DNA from 4 places in the Enterobacter sp. AC1 genome. Region 1 is predicted to be linked to each of the others. Evidence: predicted binding sites of a transcription regulator. Region 1 holds the regulator's gene; each other region holds the start of a gene.
The links. Region 1 encodes CRP, which controls carbon source genes, mostly activating them, when cyclic AMP is high. Its sites were predicted from a motif close to ATGTGANNNNNNTCACAT; they were not measured.

Region 1 (2,202 bases):
TCCAGCCCGACCTGGAAGGTGCGCAGCAGCCGTTTGTATTCGTGATTCTTGTTGGCGGCGAGCATATGCAGCTGCTGATAGCACTGGCTTATCAGATCCACCACCTTTTGCTGGCGCGTCAGCAGCGGCGGCAAGGATTTTTCCGGATCGGTATGCTGGGTGAGCAGGGTGTATTTGGCTTCGCAGTAATCCGCCAGCTGCACATAGAGCAGGCTCAGGGATTCGCGCAGCGGCTGTTCGCGCCACAGCCAGAACCAGAACCAGTTGAACAGCCCGTACCACAGCGTCCCCAGAGCGTAGATCAGCAGCGGCTCCCACACCGGCATATTCCCGGCGAGGCTCAGCGTGAAAATGGCCGCAATTAGCGAGGCGGGAAGCAGGCGGGCGTGCAGCGAGCTGATTTCGGCGGTGACGCCGAGGGTCATGGCCAGCACGGTCAGGATCAGCGGCAGCGGGATGTCCCGGGCAAGCAGAAGCTGCACGGCGAGGCTACAGCCTGCGAACAGGCAGCCGCCAATAGTCAGGCGTTTGAAGAAGCGCTTATGCGGCGTGTCCAGACCGGCGATGTTGCAGCAGGCGGGCACGAGAGAAAACAGCAGGCCTTGCTGAAGGTGTCCGAGGATCAGGCCCACGGCCACGGGAAGACACAACACCAGCGTTTGTCGCAGTGCGTAGTTAACTTCCGGGTGATAGATCAGCCTGCGCCACATGGGGAGTAGAGACAAAAACGGCGTGACACCCTGGGGTGACACGCCGTTTAAGCGGAATTAACGCGTTCCGTAGACCACGATGGTTTTACCGTGGGCGGAGATCAGGTTTTGATCTTCCAGCATTTTCAGGATACGGCCCACTGTCTCACGGGAACAACCGACGATCTGACCAATTTCCTGACGGGTAATTTTAATTTGCATGCCGTCCGGGTGGGTCATTGCGTCTGGCTGTTTCGCCAGGTTCAGCAGCGTTTGTGCAATACGGCCAGTCACGTCCAGGAAGGCGAGGTTACCCACTTTCTCAGAGGTGACCTGCAGACGGCGCGCCATCTGGGAAGAAAGACGCATCAGGATGTCAGGGTTAACCTGAATCAGCTGACGGAACTTCTTGTAAGAAATTTCAGCCACTTCACATGCTGTCTTTGCACGAACCCAGGCGCTACGTTCCTGGCCCTCTTCAAACAGGCCCAGTTCACCGATGAAATCGCCCTGGTTCAGATAAGAAAGGATCATCTCTTTCCCTTCTTCATCTTTGATCAGCACTGCCACCGAGCCTTTAACGATGTAATACAACGTTTCCGCTTTTTCACCCTGGTGAATCAGCGTGCTCTTCGATGGGTACTTATGAATGTGGCAATGAGACAAGAACCATTCGAGAGTCGGGTCTGTTTGCGGTTTGCCAAGCACCATGCGCTGTTATCCTCTGTTATAAGCTGTCACCAGAGTCATCAGATGCATCCGGACTCTGGGGTTGCAATCGAATTCTTACCCATACCCTGGGAAGTCGGCTACCGTAACGTTTCGCAGCCAGTAAAGTTTGATGTCCTCTGCATACACGTGTAACGTCAATGTATTACTGTAGCATCCTGAGTGTTTTAGCATAGCTTTCGCCGCGTGTCTCCTGGTGTCTCGCTTCAGCATGATGCAGGTCGCCTTCCATTGCGAGAAATGTAACGCACGCGTAATCTGTCACCAAAAATGCAACGTTGGAGTTCAAAAATATGCAAGCGCGCGTGAAGTGGGTTGAGGGTTTAACGTTCCTGGGCGAGTCCGCGTCAGGACACCAGATTTTGATGGATGGTAACTCCGGCGACAAAGCGCCAAGTCCAATGGAAATGGTGCTGATGGCGGCAGGCGGATGCAGCGCGATTGACGTGGTGTCGATTCTGCAAAAAGGCCGTCATGATGTGACCGATTGCGAAGTGAAGCTTACTTCCGAACGTCGCGAAGAGGCGCCACGCCTGTTCACGCACATTAATCTGCACTTTATCGTGACCGGTAAAGAACTGAAAGATGCCGCAGTATCACGCGCGGTGGACCTGTCTGCGGAGAAGTACTGCTCGGTGGCGTTAATGCTGGAGAAAGCGGTAAAAATTACCCATTCGTATGAAGTGATTGAGGCGTGATTGATGGGGCATCGTGCGTGTTGATGCCCTCACCCCCTCCCACAGGGCTGAGGGATCCCCATAAAATAATGCCTGCACATACGACC
Region 2 (2,202 bases), on a different contig from region 1:
CCCAGCTGGTTACGGCGACCTGCCTCACGGCGCTTCTCAGCAGCCAGCGCCTGGTAGTAGGCGACATCCGCTTCCGCCTCTTCCAGCGCTTTCTGGTAACGAGGCTGGTCAATGGTGAACAGGACCTGATCTTTTTTCACCAGCTGGTTATCGTGAACGTTAACCGCCGTGATAAGACCGGCCACGTCGGGCGCTATCGCCACGACGTCGGCGCTGAAGCGCGCATCACGCGTCCACGGTGATTCGGTGTAATAGACCCAGGCGCGGAAAATAGCGATGAAGGCGAGGATAACCAGCGCCATCGTAATGGCAGTGCGGGAGATTTTTCTTGTTAGCGTTTTCACATCAACCTCAGACAAACATGCGCGATATCAGGTAAAACAGGCAGCAATACAGCGCGGTATTGAACAATGCAGGATGCCAGACGAAATCATAGATCCCGGTAGGGACCAGCACCTTGCGCACCAGCCAGAAGATCGCCAGTGATAAAAGAAGCTCGAAAAATATCGGTGGGAACGACAGACCGAACACCACGATAACGGGAAACAGACTCATGTTGACCTTGATAAGAGAGAGTGCAGGCTTCAGAATTTTTTAGCGCACGCCACCGCAGGAGAGCAAGAAACGCCGGGCGAGAATGGCGCAGCCGTTATGTAATTAATAGTATATTAACGTAACTGTTATGCTGTTATCTATAATATGTGATCTAAATCACTTTTAAGCCAGAGTGAACAATGGAACGTTTAAAACGCATGTCGGTCTTCGCCAAAGTGGTCGAACTGGGCTCTTTCACCGCGGCGGCACGCCAGCTTCAGATGAGCGTCTCATCCATTAGCCAGACGGTCTCCAAACTGGAAAATGAGCTTCAGGTTAAGCTGCTCAACCGCAGTACCCGCAGCATTGGGCTGACGGAAGCGGGTAAAATTTACTATCAAGGCTGTCGCCGCATGCTGCTTGAAGTGCAGGATGTTCACGAACAGCTCTATGCATTTAACAACACCCCCATCGGCACGCTGCGCATCGGATGTTCTTCAACTATGGCACAAAATGTTCTCGCTGCCATGACCGCGGATATGCTGAAAGAGTACCCCGGGCTTACCGTCAACCTGGTGACGGGCATCCCGGCGCCGGATCTGATTGCCGACGGCCTGGACGTGGTGATCCGCGTCGGCGCGCTGCAGGATTCCAGCCTGTTCTCACGTCGGCTGGGCAGCATGCCGATGGTGGTTTGCGCCTCGAAGAGCTATCTTGCGCAGTACGGTGTACCGGAGAAACCCGCCGATCTCACCAACCACTCGTGGCTGGAGTACAGCGTGCGGCCCGATAATGAATTTGAGCTGATCGCCCCGGAAGGGATCTCTACCCGACTGCTGCCGGAAGGGCGGTTTGTCACCAACGACCCCATGACCATTTCGCGCTGGCTGGTGGCCGGCGCCGGGATCGCCTACGTGCCGCTGATGTGGGTGATCAACGAGATCAACAGCGGCGTGCTGGAGATCCTGTTCCCACGCTACCAGTCCGATCCGCGTCCGGTGTACGCCCTGTATACCGAAAAAGACAAGCTGCCGCTCAAAGTCCAGGTGTGTATTAACTATCTGACCGAGTATTTTGTGGACGTGGCGGAGCTTTTTCAGGGGATGCGGGGAAGAAGGAAGGAATAATCGATTAATTCCTGAAAGTATATGCGTTATTAATATTTCCCGGATGAAACATACATTCATCCGACAATATTTACCCCGCTATCAGGAATAGCGAATTGACACTGCCGCTGCCTGCCCTTTACCTTATAAACAGTCTGCCATTCAGACTGTTATTAATTTGTTGCTGATTTGAATAATAAAATGTATTCCGCAGGATGACGTTAAACAAGGAAAAGAAATGAATATATTTGAACAAACACCGCCTTCACGCAGGCGCTATGGACTCGCCGCGTTCATCGGTTTAATTGCAGGGATTGTCTCCGCTTTTGTCAAATGGGGAGCCGAGGTGCCGCTCCCGCCACGAAGCCCCACCGATTTATTCACCGCCGCGTGCGGGCCTGAACAATTAATAAGAGCCGCAAGCCAGATTGATTGCTCCCGTAATTTTTTAAACCCTCCCTATGTATTTTTACGCGACTGGCTGGGCGTCGTCGATCCTAACGCGGCGGTTTATACCTTTGCCGGACATATATTTAACTGGGTTGGCGTAACACATATTATT
Region 3 (2,202 bases), on a different contig from region 1:
CGGCCTTTGATTTCGAAAGGAGAGGACTAGATCAGGCGACGCGCGGCTTCAACCACGATTTTCACCGCATGACTTTCGGTCTGCTTCATGGTTTCGGCGTTCGGGATCTCCTGCTGAGTACGGTTGACGATAACGCCCGCCACCATACCGGCACGCAGACCCTGGCTTGCGCACATGGTCAGCAGCGTTGCGGATTCCATTTCGTAGTTCATCACGCCCATGGACTGCCACTCTTCCATTGAGCCTTTGAAGCGGTTTACTACGCGGCCGGAGAAGGTGTCGTAACGCTCCTGGCCCGGGTAGAAGGTGTCGGAAGAGGCCGTTACGCCCACGTGGGTAGTCGCGCCTACGGATTTCGCGGCTTCAACCAGCGCAGTGGTACATTCAAAGTCTGCTACTGCCGGGAATTCCATCGGTGCAAAGTGCAGGCTTGCTCCGTCCAGACGTACGGACGCAGTCGTGACCAGCACGTCGCCCACGTTGATGTGCGGCTGAATAGCGCCGGTGGTACCGATACGCAGGAAAGTACGAATGCCCAGCTGCGCCAGCTCTTCAACAGCAATTGAAGTAGACGGTCCACCGATACCGGTAGAACAGACGATCACGGCTTTACCATCCAGCTCTGCACGCCAGGTGGTGAATTCGCGATGGGCTGCCAGCTTGACCGGCTTATCCATCAGCGCGGCGATCTTTTCCACACGCTCAGGATCGCCAGGGACGATTGCGAGCGTAGCCCCTTGTAAATCGTTTTTGGTGAGGCCGAGATGAAAAACATCAGACTTAGACATAGGTGACTCCTCTGTGGGTCGGTTAGTCAGAAGAAGTAAAACGGTACTTTACAGAAGCGGTAAGCATAATTTCGTGACACATCTCACCATGAATGAAAATGATTGCATTAAATTTCCATAAAAAAGTGATTTACATCACATTAACAAGTTATATCGCCAGATGCTGCACAAAAGATAGACCGTTTAAGGCACTGTGAGTTGTTAACCTGGTGTCTATATTTACCTTTGCGCTAACTCATTGGTACGGAGAATGCCATGACTGAAAAAACCGGTTTTGCACCTGCTGCGGCCCCACACGCTTCCACCATCGTTTCGACGTCAGAAGCGGAAATTACGGCGGGCGAGACCTCCATTCCCTCGCAGGGGGAGAATATGCCTGCCTGGCACGCGCGGCCAAAATCGGCAGACGGCCCGCTGCCCATCGTGATTGTGATTCAGGAGATTTTTGGGGTTCACGAGCACATTCGCGACCTCTGCCGCCGGCTGGCGCTGGAAGGGTATCTGGCCGTTGCCCCAGAGCTCTACTTCCGTCAGGGCGATCCGAACAACTACAGCGATATTCCTACACTGCTCAGCAACCTGGTCAGCAAGGTTCCTGACGCACAGGTGCTGGCCGATCTCGACCACGTTGCCAGCTGGGCGGCGCGCAACGGGGGCGATCCACATCGTCTGCTGGTCACCGGTTTCTGCTGGGGCGGGCGCATTAGCTGGCTGTACGCCGCACATAACCCGCAGCTCAAAGCCGCTGTCGCCTGGTACGGCAAACTGGTAGGTGAAAAAACGCTGAATTCACCGAAACATCCCGTGGATATCGCCACCGAGTTAAATGCTCCGGTGCTAGGGCTGTACGGCGGTCAGGACACCGGTATTTCGCTTGATTCGGTAGAGACCATGCGCCATGCGCTCCGCGCGGCCAATGCGAAGGCGGAGATTGTGGTGTACCCGGATGCAGGCCATGCGTTTAACGCCGATTATCGTCCGAGCTATCACGCTGAATCAGCCAAAGATGGCTGGCAGCGGATGCTGGCGTGGTTTAGCCAGTACGGCGGGAAGAAAGCGTAAAAAAAGCCCGGTGGCGGCTACGCCTTACCGGGCCTTAAGGTAGGCCGGCTAGCGTTAGCGCCACCCGGCAATCCAGCATCACTACGCCTGTCGCAGGTTCTGCGCCGCCTTCACCATGTTGGCGAGCGCTGCGCGGGTTTCCGGCCAGCCGCGGGTTTTCAGTCCGCAGTCCGGGTTTACCCAAAGGCGCTCTGCCGGAATGCGCTGAGCCGCTTTTTTCAGCAGGGCTTCAATCCACTCCACGCTCGGCACGTTCGGGGAGTGAATATCGTACACGCCCGGCCCAATCTCATTCGGATAGTCGAACTCTTCGAACGACTCCAGCAGCTCCATGTCTGAACGCGAGGTCTCG
Region 4 (2,202 bases), on a different contig from region 1:
AGTTTCGAAGTTTGCACCGCGAACGAACATAGGGGTGTTGTCTTTGGAAGGACCAGTCAGAACAACTTTTTTCGCACCCGCGGTGATGTGTTTACGCGCGGTTTCGTCGGTCAGGAAGATACCGGTAGCTTCAGCAACAACGTCAACACCGATTTCGTTCCATTTCAGGTTAGCTGGGTCTTTCTCAGCAGTAACGCGGATGGTTTTACCGTTAACAACCAGGTGGCCGTCTTTCACTTCAACGGTGCCGTCGAAACGACCGTGAGTTGAGTCGTACTTCAGCATGTACGCCATGTATTCAGCGTCCAGGAGATCGTTGATACCAACGATTTCGATGTCAGAACGTTTCTGAGCAGCACGGAAAACAATACGGCCGATACGGCCAAAACCGTTGATACCTACTTTGATAGTCATATATTCCACCAGCTATTTGTTAGTGAATAAAAGGTTGCCTGTAAAATTACAAAAACCTTACGCAGCGTCAAGCGGAATCGTGTCAATCATTGCGACAAATCAATCCTGTGACTAACGTTTGTGCGACTGACTCGCCTCACTTTCCCTTTGAGCTTGCAACCACATGGGGGCTGCGCCCGGAATTTTAAAGTCCTCGCAGGATAAAAATGTGAACACGATCACAATTGCCTGACCGCCTTTTCGCGACACATAAGTTTAGAACAAAAGTGCACGCAAGGGTGTTAATGTTTTGTTAGAATCCGGGTTAAAGATGTCTGTTTCTACAGCGAGATGTAAGCATATGTCGAACCAACGTAACCCTGATGATTTGAAAAAAAACCTCACAGAAATGCAGTTTTACGTGACGCAGAATCACGGAACGGAGCCGCCGTTTACCGGGCGTTTACTGCACAACAAGCGAGACGGCGTCTACCACTGCCTGGTCTGTGATGCTCCTCTGTTCAATTCACAAACGAAATTTGATTCTGGCTGCGGCTGGCCGAGCTTTTACGAGCCGGTGAGCGATGAGGCAATCCGCTACCTGACCGACTCGTCGCACGGCATGGTGCGCACGGAAATTCGCTGCGGTAACTGCGATGCGCACCTTGGGCACGTCTTCCCGGATGGCCCTCAGCCAACGGGCGAGCGTTTTTGCGTGAATTCGGCCTCAATGAGCTTCACTGACGACGAAAACGGCGACCAGGTTAAGGGTTGAAAAAACGATTCAGCAAATTATTCCTTTGAAAGGGCGCGATTGTGAATATTGATGACATGATTAGCGGCATGACGCCGGAGATTTATCAGCGTCTGGTGACCGCCGTGGAGCTGGGAAAATGGCCCGACGGCGTTGCGCTGACGCCGGAGCAAAAAGAGAACAGCCTGCAGCTGGTGATGCTGTGGCAGGCGCGCAATAACACCGACGCGCAGCACATGACGATCGACACCCAGGGTCAGATGGTGATGAAGAGCAAGCGTGAGCTGAAAGAGGACTTCGGCATCACGCCGAAGCCGATTGCGACGATGAAAATGCAATAACGGTGCACTCAGCCCTCTCCCACAGGTCATGTCGTTACAGAGTGGCAAGGAACATGAAGTGAACGTAATGACCACCAGAGCCGTATGTTCCCCCTCACCCCAGCCCTCTCCCTCAAGGGAGAGGGGGTTGTCCGTGCAGGCATTATTTTGTGGGGAACCCTCAGCCCACAGGGAGAGGGTTTGATTACTTCACTACTTGTGCGGGATCCCGAGCGACTCCGCCAGCTGCTTCGCTAGCCGGTTTTCGTCATCCGCGCCGTACTCCCAGAACATTGCCCCGGCAAGACCTTTCTCTTTGATGTAGTCCGCTTTGATCGCAACGGAACGCGGATTCTCATACGAAATCGCAAACAGCGCGTTGCCGTCGGCATCTTTCACCGACAGCCATGGGACTTTTGCCTGGTCGTCCCAGTGCTCGGTAAAGCGCTGTTGCGGATCGTTCAGCAGCTTCTTCACGATATCGTTGTACTTCACGTAGGTATCTTTGGTCAGGTCATAGCCGAGCGATCTGAACAACTCAATCTCATGGGAACCGAAGTAGGGCTGCGTGACCGGATTTTTTTGCGCGTCGGGTTTCGTCCAGTCAATGCCCGGTTCCACCGCGCGTTTTGGCACGCGGCCATAGAAACCGATTCCGAGGTTCATCTGCTGCGGCTTCAGCCCAGCGGCCAGATAGTTGTTCACCACAAAATCCACGCTGTATTTGTCCGCGGC

Region 2: the regulator CRP is predicted to act here: its motif matches at 700-717, upstream of aaeR (HTH-type transcriptional activator AaeR).
Region 3: the regulator CRP is predicted to act here: its motif matches at 912-929, upstream of udp (uridine phosphorylase).
Region 4: the regulator CRP is predicted to act here: its motif matches at 621-638, upstream of msrB (peptide-methionine (R)-S-oxide reductase MsrB).

The regions. Positions count from the first base shown of each region.
Region 1 is NZ_JBNDIZ010000008.1:50,140-52,341, reverse strand. Features, by position in the region: gene M2433_RS19795 (YccS/YhfK family putative transporter) at 1-710, opposite strand, end outside; gene crp (cAMP-activated global transcriptional regulator CRP) at 768-1,400, opposite strand; gene M2433_RS19785 (OsmC family protein) at 1,712-2,116, shown strand.
Region 2 is NZ_JBNDIZ010000006.1:272,415-274,616, forward strand. Features, by position in the region: gene aaeA (p-hydroxybenzoic acid efflux pump subunit AaeA) at 1-344, opposite strand, end outside; gene aaeX (p-hydroxybenzoic acid efflux pump operon protein AaeX) at 352-555, opposite strand; gene aaeR (HTH-type transcriptional activator AaeR) at 735-1,661, shown strand; gene M2433_RS18030 (YagU family protein) at 1,879-2,202, shown strand, end outside.
Region 3 is NZ_JBNDIZ010000013.1:61,625-63,826, reverse strand. Features, by position in the region: gene udp (uridine phosphorylase) at 27-788, opposite strand; gene M2433_RS23150 (dienelactone hydrolase family protein) at 1,044-1,850, shown strand; gene metE (5-methyltetrahydropteroyltriglutamate--homocysteine S-methyltransferase) at 1,932-2,202, opposite strand, start outside.
Region 4 is NZ_JBNDIZ010000002.1:974,064-976,265, forward strand. Features, by position in the region: gene gapA (glyceraldehyde-3-phosphate dehydrogenase) at 1-414, opposite strand, end outside; gene msrB (peptide-methionine (R)-S-oxide reductase MsrB) at 755-1,168, shown strand; gene M2433_RS09565 (YeaC family protein) at 1,225-1,488, shown strand; gene M2433_RS09570 (glycoside hydrolase family 18 protein) at 1,681-2,202, opposite strand, start outside.